DNA from 3 places in the Actinocrinis sp. genome. Region 1 is predicted to be linked to each of the others. Evidence: riboswitches for the same ligand, from Rfam matches in the RefSeq annotation. Region 1 holds a riboswitch; each other region holds the start of a gene.

Region 1 (3,273 bases):
CTCGACCTTGGCGATCGACGCGGTCGGCTCGCTCGCCGCCGCGGCAAAGGCCAGCGACGCGCCCGGAGCGACCGTCGTGTCCGGAGCCGGAGTGGTGATCTGCACCGAGGGCACCTGCGCCGCGCCGTTGCAGGCGTATCCGTTCATGGTGAAGTAGGCCGGCGGGTTGTTGGTGTTGCCGGCCAGGCCGATGAACCCGAGGCTGATGCTCGCCCCGGTCGCCAGCGCGCCGTTGTAGCTCTCGTTCACGACCGACACGTCCGGCCCGTTCTGGGAGAACGCGCCGTTCCAGCCGTTCTCGACCGTCTGGCCGCTCGGGAACCGGAACGCCACCGCCCAGCTCGACACGGCCGGACCGTTGTTGGTGACGGTGAGAGCCACCTGGAAGCCGCCCTGCCAGCTGCTCGTCACCGTATACGCGGCAGTGCAGTTCGACGTGGCCGCGGCGGCGGGGACGGCGGACACCGCGCCGATCGCCATCCCCGCCACGGCCGTGGCGACCGCGATGGCCGCGGCCGTCAGCCTTCGAACCCGGAATCTCGACCCCGGCAACGCCCGTGTGACCATACCGCGCACCTCTCCCGCCTGATGACGGATTTGCCTGCCGCCTGCCCGATCGCCTCGGACCTTCAGCAGTTAGATACAGACACGGCAGATGATGACCAACACGGGGCGTCAGCCCAACGCTCTGACCTGCCCGTCCATGTGAAAGCAGACAGAACGCCGCGCACCGGCGCCCCGATCCGGGACGCTCTGTCCGCTTGGCTTCGAGGCGTGTTTCCAAGGGATTCGCCGGAAATCCACGACAGACGCAGAACCTGCAATGATTCGCCGAGCTGGAAACGGTTGGCTTGAATCAGCGAATCGGTTTGATTTTCTGATATATGACTGACACCGGGAGTGCCACCCCTCACCGACGCGTGGCCGTGGCTGTAGGCGTACGGGAGCACGACGGGCAGTCCGCCTCCGCGGGAATCGGTCGTCACGATGCCGCAGGCCTTGCCGTAGCGTGGATGTGACGGCGTGTCGAGTATCACATCTATATCCGTGTCGTGGCATAGAGCGACCAGGTCATGGCGCACCGCAAGTGGTTCGGTAAAAACTTCCCCAACATCTCTGAAGTCGCAGGGATGTGGTGGCACGACCCGGGGACGGCCTCATAGAGTCGAGCCCGTGCGTCCGGTCAACGCCGTCAGAAAGGCGGCACCGGCGCACCCGCCGAGTCCACATTTCGCGCGGCGGCCCGTGTGTCGCAATACCGACCTTCGATACGCTTCAAGCGTTCGAAGGTACTCTGAACTGGTGTGCCCGCGGTCCAACACGCCGTGGAGCCGGGGACCCACTGTCATCGAAGACGCACGTCCCTGGGGTGAATCGGTGCACCGTGCCCTGTTGCCGAGCGCAATGCCGCCTCGGCAGCCTGCGCACGGCGCCGTAGGGTGAAAGCACTCCCCGCCCGAACCCGTCAGCTAACCCGGTAGGCGGTCGGAGGAGAGGCACGGCAAAACCTTATGGGTGCACACGCGACCCCCAGACTGAAACGATCACGTTCCAAACGGCCGCGGTCGAAGCGATCGAAAGTAGCGATCGCTTCCGTCGTGTTCTCGCTGCTCGCCGCCGCCGTCGGCTTCTACGTGAGCCAGATCGCGTCCGCTGTCGCCGTTCAGAGCCTGTGGTCCGGCAGCACCGTGCCGACGAGTGCCGACTCGTCGGACCCCAACAGCGTCAACGTCGGCATGAGGTTCCATTCCGCGGTCCCGGGACAGATTCTCGGGATCCGTTTCTACAAGGGCCCTCGCAACACGGGCACCCACGTCGGAGCGCTTTGGTCGGCCGCGGGAAAGCAGCTGGGCGCCGTCACCTTCACGAAGGAGACGACCACCGGCTGGCAGGTCGCCATGTTCGCGACACCGGTCGACATCACCGCGTCCACCACCTACGAGGCCTCGTATCTGGCTCCGCACGGTCACTATGCGCATGACGACAACTACTTCAAGGTCGCGTATCAGAGCGGGGACCTGGTCGCCAACCAGATGACGTCGCAGCAGGGCAACGGCATCTACACGTACGCCGGCACGACTGCTCGGCCCGTGACCGCGTCCCCTCAGACGAGCAACTACTGGGTCGACGTGCTGTTCAAGCCGTCGTCCACAGGGACCTCGGCTCCGGCACCGGCTGTCACGTCCGGCAGTGCGTCGGCCTCGCCGTCCTCTTCCGCCTCCGCTTCCCCATCGCTTTCCGCCTCTGCCTCTGCGAGCAAGACCTCTGCGCCGTCCTCCCCGAGCGCAAGCTCGGTGCCTTCGTCGCTCGTCGTGACGTCCTCGCCTGGCGGCTACGTCAAGCCTGGCAGCGTGGGCTACCTGGGGAGCACGTCCGCCCTGAAGGTCTACGAGCCAGGCGGGGCGGCCCCCAGCGGCTGTGGCTGGCAGTCCTTCGGCCTGCGCTGTGACCAAACGAATCTGACTCTCGATCACGTGTGGATCAAGGGAAGCTTCTTCTGGACCGGCACCGGCAACCTGACGATCTCCCAATCGATCGTCCAGGGCGGGACCAGCGACTCCTGGTACGCGATCCTCGGGCACCCCGATACGTCCGGCCCGCTCAACTCGACGATCAAGGTGACCGACTCCACGGTCGGCTGGCTGCCCGGAAAGACGATGCCCTCCGGCGAGGACGTCGCCCCGATCTGGTCCGCCTACGGCAATCAGGCGCAGATCGCGATTCGTGACGACCTGTCGGGCATGCCTCAAGGCATCGATCCGACCGACAATTCGATCATCCAGAACAACTGGATTCACGGCTTGGCGCAGACGGGTACCGCGAGCACGCCCACGCACCTGGACGGCATCTTCAGCCAGGGCGGCGGCAACATCGTGATCGACGGCAACTACGTGGACGCCCCGGTCCGCAGCGACACCACCGCGGCGATCTTCATCCAGGACCGGGGTTCCTCGGACACCGGTATCTCGATCACCGACAACTACCTCAACGGCGGCGCCTTCAACCTGCGCAACCAGACGGGCATCAACGTCGACGTCGAGAACAACACGTTCGCGAACAACGTGTGGGGCCCCGTCGGGGACCTCACCGGGTACACGGGCTCGTACGGAACCTGGGCCGGGAATGTCGATCTCACAGGCGCGGCCGTGCCCAAGCCGTAGCCGAGTCCGCACGATCTACCCGGGTACCCGATCCGCTCATACGATCAGCCACCAGTGGTCGCGGTCGGCTCCGCCTGCTGCTCGAAGCAGATGCGGAGCCGACCGAGACCGC
Region 2 (3,273 bases), on a different contig from region 1:
GACGTCCGGCGTGGTGTGCGTAGACGGCGTCGATCTGCGTGAGTACGACCTCTCCGCGTACCGCGCGCGGCTCGGCGTCGTGCCGCAGGAGGCGTTCCTGTTCCCGGGCACGGTCCGCGACGCCATCGCATACGGCCGTCCGGACTCCACCGACGCCGAGGTAGAGGCGGCGGCGCGGGCGGTCGGCGCGCACGACGTCGTGTCCCGGCTGTCCGACGGCTACCTGCACCAGGTCGGCGAGCGCGGCCGGAACCTGTCGGCCGGTCAGCGCCAGATGCTCGCGTTGGCCCGCGCTTATCTGGTCGACCCGGACATCCTGCTGCTCGACGAGGCGACCGCGGCTCTGGACCTGGCGACCGAGGCCGCGGTGACCCGGGCGATGGACGAGCTTTCGCGCGCCCGCACCACGCTCGTCGTCGCGCACCGGCTGACCACGGCGGCGCGCGCCGACCGGATCGTGGTGCTCGACGGCGGCCGAGTGGTCGAGGACGGCACGCACGACGCGCTGCTCGCCGCGGGCGGCACGTACGCGCGTCTTTGGGCGGCGTTCGCAGAGGCCACCGCAGAGGTCTGAGGCAGGTCGAAGGAGGGCCCGAGAGGCGGCTCTCCGGGACGTCTTCGCTACCGCTGTGTGGCGAAGGTGTGAGCGCCCGGACCGCCGGGTGGGTACTTGCCGCAGAGGAGGTGGTGGGTGGTTGCGGCGGTTCGGCGGTCCGGGCGCTACGGGGCGGATTGTCAGGCTGGTTCGGGGGAGGGGCCGGCCTTGACGTATCCACCCGCTTTTTCGTGAGGTTCGTAAAACCAGTGGTGTTACTGCGCGTACTCTACGGCGAACCGGCTTCGACCGGAGCTTCCGGCCGGCGGCTCGCCGTAGGCTGAGTCAGCCGACCCGGGCGTACCCGACGACGGACATGTAGATGTAGTTCGAGGAGCTGGGGTCGAGCGAGGCGTACTGCACCTGCGCACCGGTGTGCGGAGCGTGGACGACCATGTTGTTGCCGACGTACATCGCCACGTGGCCGGGCGGGTCTCCCTCGAAGAAGACCAGGTCGCCGGGCTGGAGCTGCGAAGCGCTGTAGAACTGGCTCAGACCGGAGAACTGCTCTTCCGACGTGCGCGGTATCTGGACACCCGCAGCAGCCCAAGCCGCGTACATGAGCCCGGAGCAGTCGAAGTTGTCTGGGCCCGTCGCGCCCCACGCATACCAGTCACCCGCCGCGGCCTTCGACTCGACGTACCGCACCGCGATACCGGCCCGGCCCGAGACGGCGGGCAGCGGCCCGCTGTAGCTGGTCGTTCCGCCCGCGCTGGTGACTTGCGCCTGCTGCGCGGCGGTCAGATTGCTCAGCAGGTCCTTTTCCGACTGGAGCGTCGCCTCGATCTTGGTCTTGGCGGCCTGCGCCTGGGCCAGCACCTCCTGCTGCTGGGCGAGCGCCTGCGCGGCGAACTTCTTGTCCAGGGCCAGCTGCGCCTTGTCCTGCGACACCGACCTCAGCAGCACGGCCTCCTGATCGGCCTGCTGGCTCTCGATCCCGGCCTGGCTGAGGAACTTGTCGGGGCTGGAGTTCAGTGCCAGTTGCAGCGTCGGCGAGATGCCGCCGGTGCGGTAGGCCGCCGCGGCCTGCAAACCCATCGAGGTCTGCAACGAGTTCAGCGTGGTCTGCTCCTGGGTGATCTGCGCCTGGAGCCCGTCGACCTTCTGCTGGAGCTTCGCGTACTGCTCCTTGGCCGCGTCGTACTGGTTGGTCGCCTGATCGGTCTGCGCGTTCAGCTGCTGGACCTGGGCCTTGACCTGGTCGAGGCTCGGCGTGGGTGACGCCTGGCTGGTACTCGGCAGCAGCGCGACGGTGCCGGCGGTGACGCCGACCACGGTCGCCGCGGTCGTGGTGACCCGGCCGGATACCTTCGGGGCGCGGTGGGACGCCATAACTCCTTCTTCCGACGGCGCCTACCGGGTTAGCTGACGGGTTCGGGCGGAAGAAGTCGCCCTACGCCCCGCCCGTCGCCTTCGGCCAAGGCCGATGGGACTGGCGCGGCGACTCACCCCGAGGGACATATGGGTCCCCGGCTCCACGACGCGGCCCGGCGGAATATCACTCCTTGGGGGAGAGGACGCATATTCCGATCCTGGCAACGCCGGGGATTCGGCGCGGAAGCCCGCGGCCGGTGCGGGGGACCGGCAGGCTCGCTGACTTCTGGGCCGTAACCTTAGCGAGATGTCGCCCGAATGGCGGGTTTGGGGCCGCGGATTTTTACTCCCCTTTGCTGTGCTGCCCCTTGCGCGCCCTTGGCGGAACGTCGCACGCGACCGGCGCCCCGGCCCGCGGTCTGTACTCGATTGCCCGTTTCGCCTGGAGCTTTTTCCGGCTAAAACGGACCGCCCGCCGACGCCGCGCACTTGTCGACGCGGCTTCGCCATCTTCCCGACGTGATGTCGAAAAAAAGGGCGGGCATCTCAGGCCTCAGCATCACTCGTCGCCGGTCGCGCGGCGCTCGCCGGCCCGTCTGCGTAGCCGCGGCACTCCACACCGTGTTGTTCGTGCATTGCTTACCCGGCCGGGTTTTCGATCCTTGCCGACGCAGACTTCTTCGAACAGATTGGTGTCAAGGTGTCGACGGTCGGCCTGCGGCCGATGTTCCCGCCGGACGACCGGAATCCGTCTGCCAGGGGCCCTAGACTCGTGCTTGATGAGCAGTTGGAGCAGTTCCTCAGCTTCCCACGGTGCGCCCCTCTTCGACCTGCCGAAGCCGCCGCGCACCACCGCACCCGGCGCGGCGCGTACGCGGGCCGAGGCCGCGCTGCCCTCGCTCTCCTCGGCCGCGTTCCCGGTCGAAGGCGAGTTGCCGGACGAGCCCTGGGCCGACGACGAGTCCGCGCCGCCGCCCCCGCCCGACGAGGAGCACGAGCGCGCCGAATCGCAACGGGATTTCGCCCCGGCCGCCCGCCGCTCGCATCTCGACCCCGAGGCGCTGCTCGCCGGGCTCAACCCGGCGCAGCGTGAGGCGGTCGCGCACACCGGCGGCCCGCTGCTCATCGTGGCCGGCGCGGGTTCCGGCAAGACGCGGGTGCTGACCCACCGCATCGCTTATCTGCTGGCCGAACGCGACGTGCATCCCGGCGAGATCCTGGCGATCACCTTCACCAACAAGGCCGCCGCCGAGATGAAGGAGCGCGTCGCCGCTCTCGTCGGCCCGCGCGCCAAGATCATGTGGGTCTCCACGTTCCACTCCGCGTGCGTCCGGATCCTGCGCCGCGAGCACAGCCACCTGGGC
Region 3 (3,273 bases), on a different contig from region 1:
GCCTGGTCGCGCAGTTCCCGGAGGGCGGCTGGGACCTGGTCGACGCCTACTGGCCCGGCGCGCTGACGATCGTCACCCGCCACCAGCCCTCGTTGCAGTGGGACCTGGGCGACGCCCGCGGCACCGTCGCGCTGCGGATGCCGCTGCACCCGGTCGCCATCGAGCTGCTCACCGAGGTCGGCCCGATGGGCGTTTCCTCGGCCAACCGCTCCGGGCAGCCCCCGGCGCAGACGGCGTCCGCCGCGCAGGACCAGCTCGGCACGTCCGTGGAGATCTACCTGGACGGCGGGCCGACGGCGGACAGCGTGCCGTCGTCGATCGTCGATTTGACCGGGGACGTTCCGAAGCTGTTGCGCGAGGGCGCGCTGAGCTTCGAGGAAATCGCCAAGGTGGTGCCGAACATCACGCGCTGACATACCGTCACGTCAGACGTGCTGGCACAGATACGGCTGTGTGACGGACTAGCCGCGCCCGGACCCCGTTCGAGGGTCCGGGCGCGGTTCGCGTTTGGGCGGCGCAGCGCCTGAGCGTTGCGGCGCCGACTCAGAAGTGCAGGACCTGGCCCGGGAAGATCAGGTTCGGGTTCGAGCCGACGACCGACTCGTTCTCCTGGTACAGGTTCTGCCAGCCCGACAGCCCCTTGCTCTGCGCGATGCCGGAGAGCGTGTCGCCCGGCACGACGGTGTAGCTGTGACCGCCGGTCGCGGTGGTCGACGGGGCGCTGGTCACCGGGGCGCTGTAGGTCGAGCCGGTGCTCGGCGTCGAGGTGGAGTGCGACGGGGCCGAGTAGGTCGACTGGTGCGAGCTGCCGGAGCTTGAGCTGGAGCCCGAGTTGGAGCCCGAGCCCGCGCCGTTCGCGTTGGTGGTCGTGTAGCTGCCGCCTGAGGTGTAGCCGTGCGGGCCGCATACCGGCCAGGCGCCGATGCCCTGCCCGGCGAGCACCTTCTCGGCGATCGCGATCTGCGCGGTGCGGCTGGCCTGGTTGGCGTACGACGCGTAGGCGCCGCCGCCGTAGCCGAGCCAGGTCTGCTCGGTGAACTGGAGCCCACCGTAGAAGCCGTTGCCGGTGTTGATCGCCCAGTTGCCACCGGACTCACACTGCGCGACCGCGTCCCAGTTGATCGAGGACGCGTGGGCCGCGCCGGCGGCCATGAACGGGATGGTCACGCCGGCGCCCGCGGCTGCGGCGGTGGCGATCACCCGGCGGGCGTAGGAGGGCTTGCGATGGCGCCCGGCGGACGCGGGCACGTGGAAAGCACGACTGATGGCCATGAAAGAAAAGCGTTCCTCTCCCACGCCTGCGAAGTGAGCTGTCGGATTCGGACCGGAGAAATGGCCCTACCGCGAGTCGCGCGGATTCACCCCGAGCCGGTGTCGCACGGGCCGCCACTGGTGGGCGGCGCCCGTTGCACCGGCGGAAAAGTGGTTCCTCCGCTCCTGCCCGTCGGGTTTCGGGTACGGCGTGGGCGGCGGGCAGGATTCGGCGTACCGACCACGGTGTCCGCGTAGGCGGACGGCAACGACCGTAAGCAAATCCGCCGCGGAAACTCAACTTCGCGCAGGTGTGGCAGATCTCACATGGACAGTCAGTCCTTGATTCGCGACTTTCCGTTGACCGGCAACGGCTTTCTCCGCACTGTACGAAGTCTTACTAGTGCTCTGCGTCACCGTCGTGACGAACGGTGAGCGACGCACTACTGCGCGCCCGAGCCGACACGAGCGTCGGATTGCGGCTTGTTGCCCGTGCCGGACGGTGCCTCTCGTCCTAGTGTGTGAGGGAAAAGTCCGCAACTGCCCGCAAATCGCGCGGGCTCCCCTCAGAGGCATTGACACTTGGAGCGTGATCATGTCCCCCATCGCCGCTCCCCGACTCCACACCGCCGACCCGATCGCCCCGTTCTACGGACCCGACTACGGCGCGCTGGTGCGCACCGATCCGCAGATCGCGGGCGTGCTGCTGGATGAGCTCGAACGCCAGCGCAGCTCGCTGCAACTGATCGCCAGCGAGAACCCCGCCTCACCGGCCGTCCTGGCGGCGCTCGGCTCGGTGCTGTCCAACAAGTACGCCGAGGGCTATCCCGGGCGCCGCTACTACGGCGGCTGCGCCCAAGTGGACGCGGCCGAACGGCTGGCCGTCGACCGCGCCGTCGCGCTCTTCGGCGCGGACCATGTCAACGTGCAGCCGCACACCGGCGCCGCCGCCAACCTCGCCGTCTTCGCCGCGCTGCTCACCCCGGGCGAGAAGGTCCTGGCCATGGCGCTGCCGCACGGCGGCCACCTCACCCACGGCGCGCAGGGCAACTTCTCCGGCACCTGGTTCGAGACCGTGGGATATCCGGTCAGCGAGCAGACCGAGCTGATCGACTACGACCGCGTGCGCGACCTGGCCCGCGAGCACCGGCCGAAGCTGATCATCTGCGGGGCCACCGCCTATGCCCGGCTGATCGACTTCGCCGCGTTCCGCGCGATCGCCGACGAGGTCGGCGCGCACCTGCTGGTCGACGCCGCGCACTTCGCCGGCCTCGTCGCGGGCGGCGTGATCCCCTCGCCGGTCCCGTACGCGGACGTGGTCACCCTGACGACGCACAAGACGCTGCGCGGCCCGCGCGGCGGCGCGATCCTGTGCCGCGCCGAACTCGCCTCCGCGATCGACCGCGCGGTCTTCCCCTTCACGCAGGGCGGGCCGCTGATGCACGCGATCGCCGCCAAGGCGGTCGCCTTCGCCGAGGCGGCCAAGCCGGAGTTCCGCGAGTACGCCGCGCAGATCGTGGCGAACGCCCGCGCGCTGACCGAAGCCCTCGAACAGGAGGGGATGCGCGCCGTCTCCGGCGGCACGGACACCCATTTGGCCGTATTGGACCTGCGCGGCAGGGACGGGGCCGGCGTGCGCACGGCCGTCGGCGCGAAGGTCACCGGCCGCGAGGCGGAGATGCGCTGCGAGCGGGCCGGCATCATGCTCAACCGCAGCTGCGTGCCCTACGACTCGGCCAAGCCGATGGTCACCTCGGGACTGCGCGTCGGCACCGCCACCGTCACCGCCCAGCGGATGAAGGAGCCTGAGATGCGCCGGATCGCCACCCTGATCGGCCGGGCGGTCCGTGACGCCGACGGCGTCGCGGTCCCGGCCGTGGAGAAGGAGGTCGCCGAGCTGGTGGGTGAATTTCCGCTGTACCGACCCCGCTGAACCGGTGAAATCAGCACCCGCAGTCACCGCGACCGTCATCCGAATGGCCGCCCGGCGGCGTGTTTCCGGCAACCGGAGCGCCCCGCCGG

Evidence for each region. A riboswitch is a leader RNA that binds a small molecule or an ion and turns the genes downstream of it on or off. The one in region 1 is predicted to bind cyclic di-AMP.
Region 2: another riboswitch for cyclic di-AMP. It lies ahead of VGS97_RS12245 (C40 family peptidase); the one in region 1 lies ahead of VGS97_RS15710 (DUF4082 domain-containing protein).
Region 3: another riboswitch for cyclic di-AMP. It lies ahead of VGS97_RS15405 (transglycosylase family protein); the one in region 1 lies ahead of VGS97_RS15710 (DUF4082 domain-containing protein).

The regions. Positions count from the first base shown of each region.
Region 1 is NZ_DASYZI010000254.1:9,695-12,967, forward strand. It holds gene VGS97_RS15705 (cellulase family glycosylhydrolase) at 1-567, opposite strand, end outside; cyclic di-AMP (ydaO/yuaA leader) riboswitch at 1,296-1,499, shown strand; gene VGS97_RS15710 (DUF4082 domain-containing protein) at 1,599-3,161, shown strand.
Region 2 is NZ_DASYZI010000194.1:2,536-5,808, reverse strand. It holds partial or broken gene VGS97_RS12250 (ABC transporter ATP-binding protein) at 1-574, shown strand, start outside; gene VGS97_RS12245 (C40 family peptidase) at 881-1,927, opposite strand; cyclic di-AMP (ydaO/yuaA leader) riboswitch at 1,931-2,098, opposite strand; gene pcrA (DNA helicase PcrA) at 2,800-3,273, shown strand, end outside.
Region 3 is NZ_DASYZI010000251.1:30,103-33,375, reverse strand. It holds gene VGS97_RS15410 (L-threonylcarbamoyladenylate synthase) at 1-413, shown strand, start outside; gene VGS97_RS15405 (transglycosylase family protein) at 544-1,272, opposite strand; cyclic di-AMP (ydaO/yuaA leader) riboswitch at 1,281-1,473, opposite strand; gene glyA (serine hydroxymethyltransferase) at 1,847-3,184, shown strand.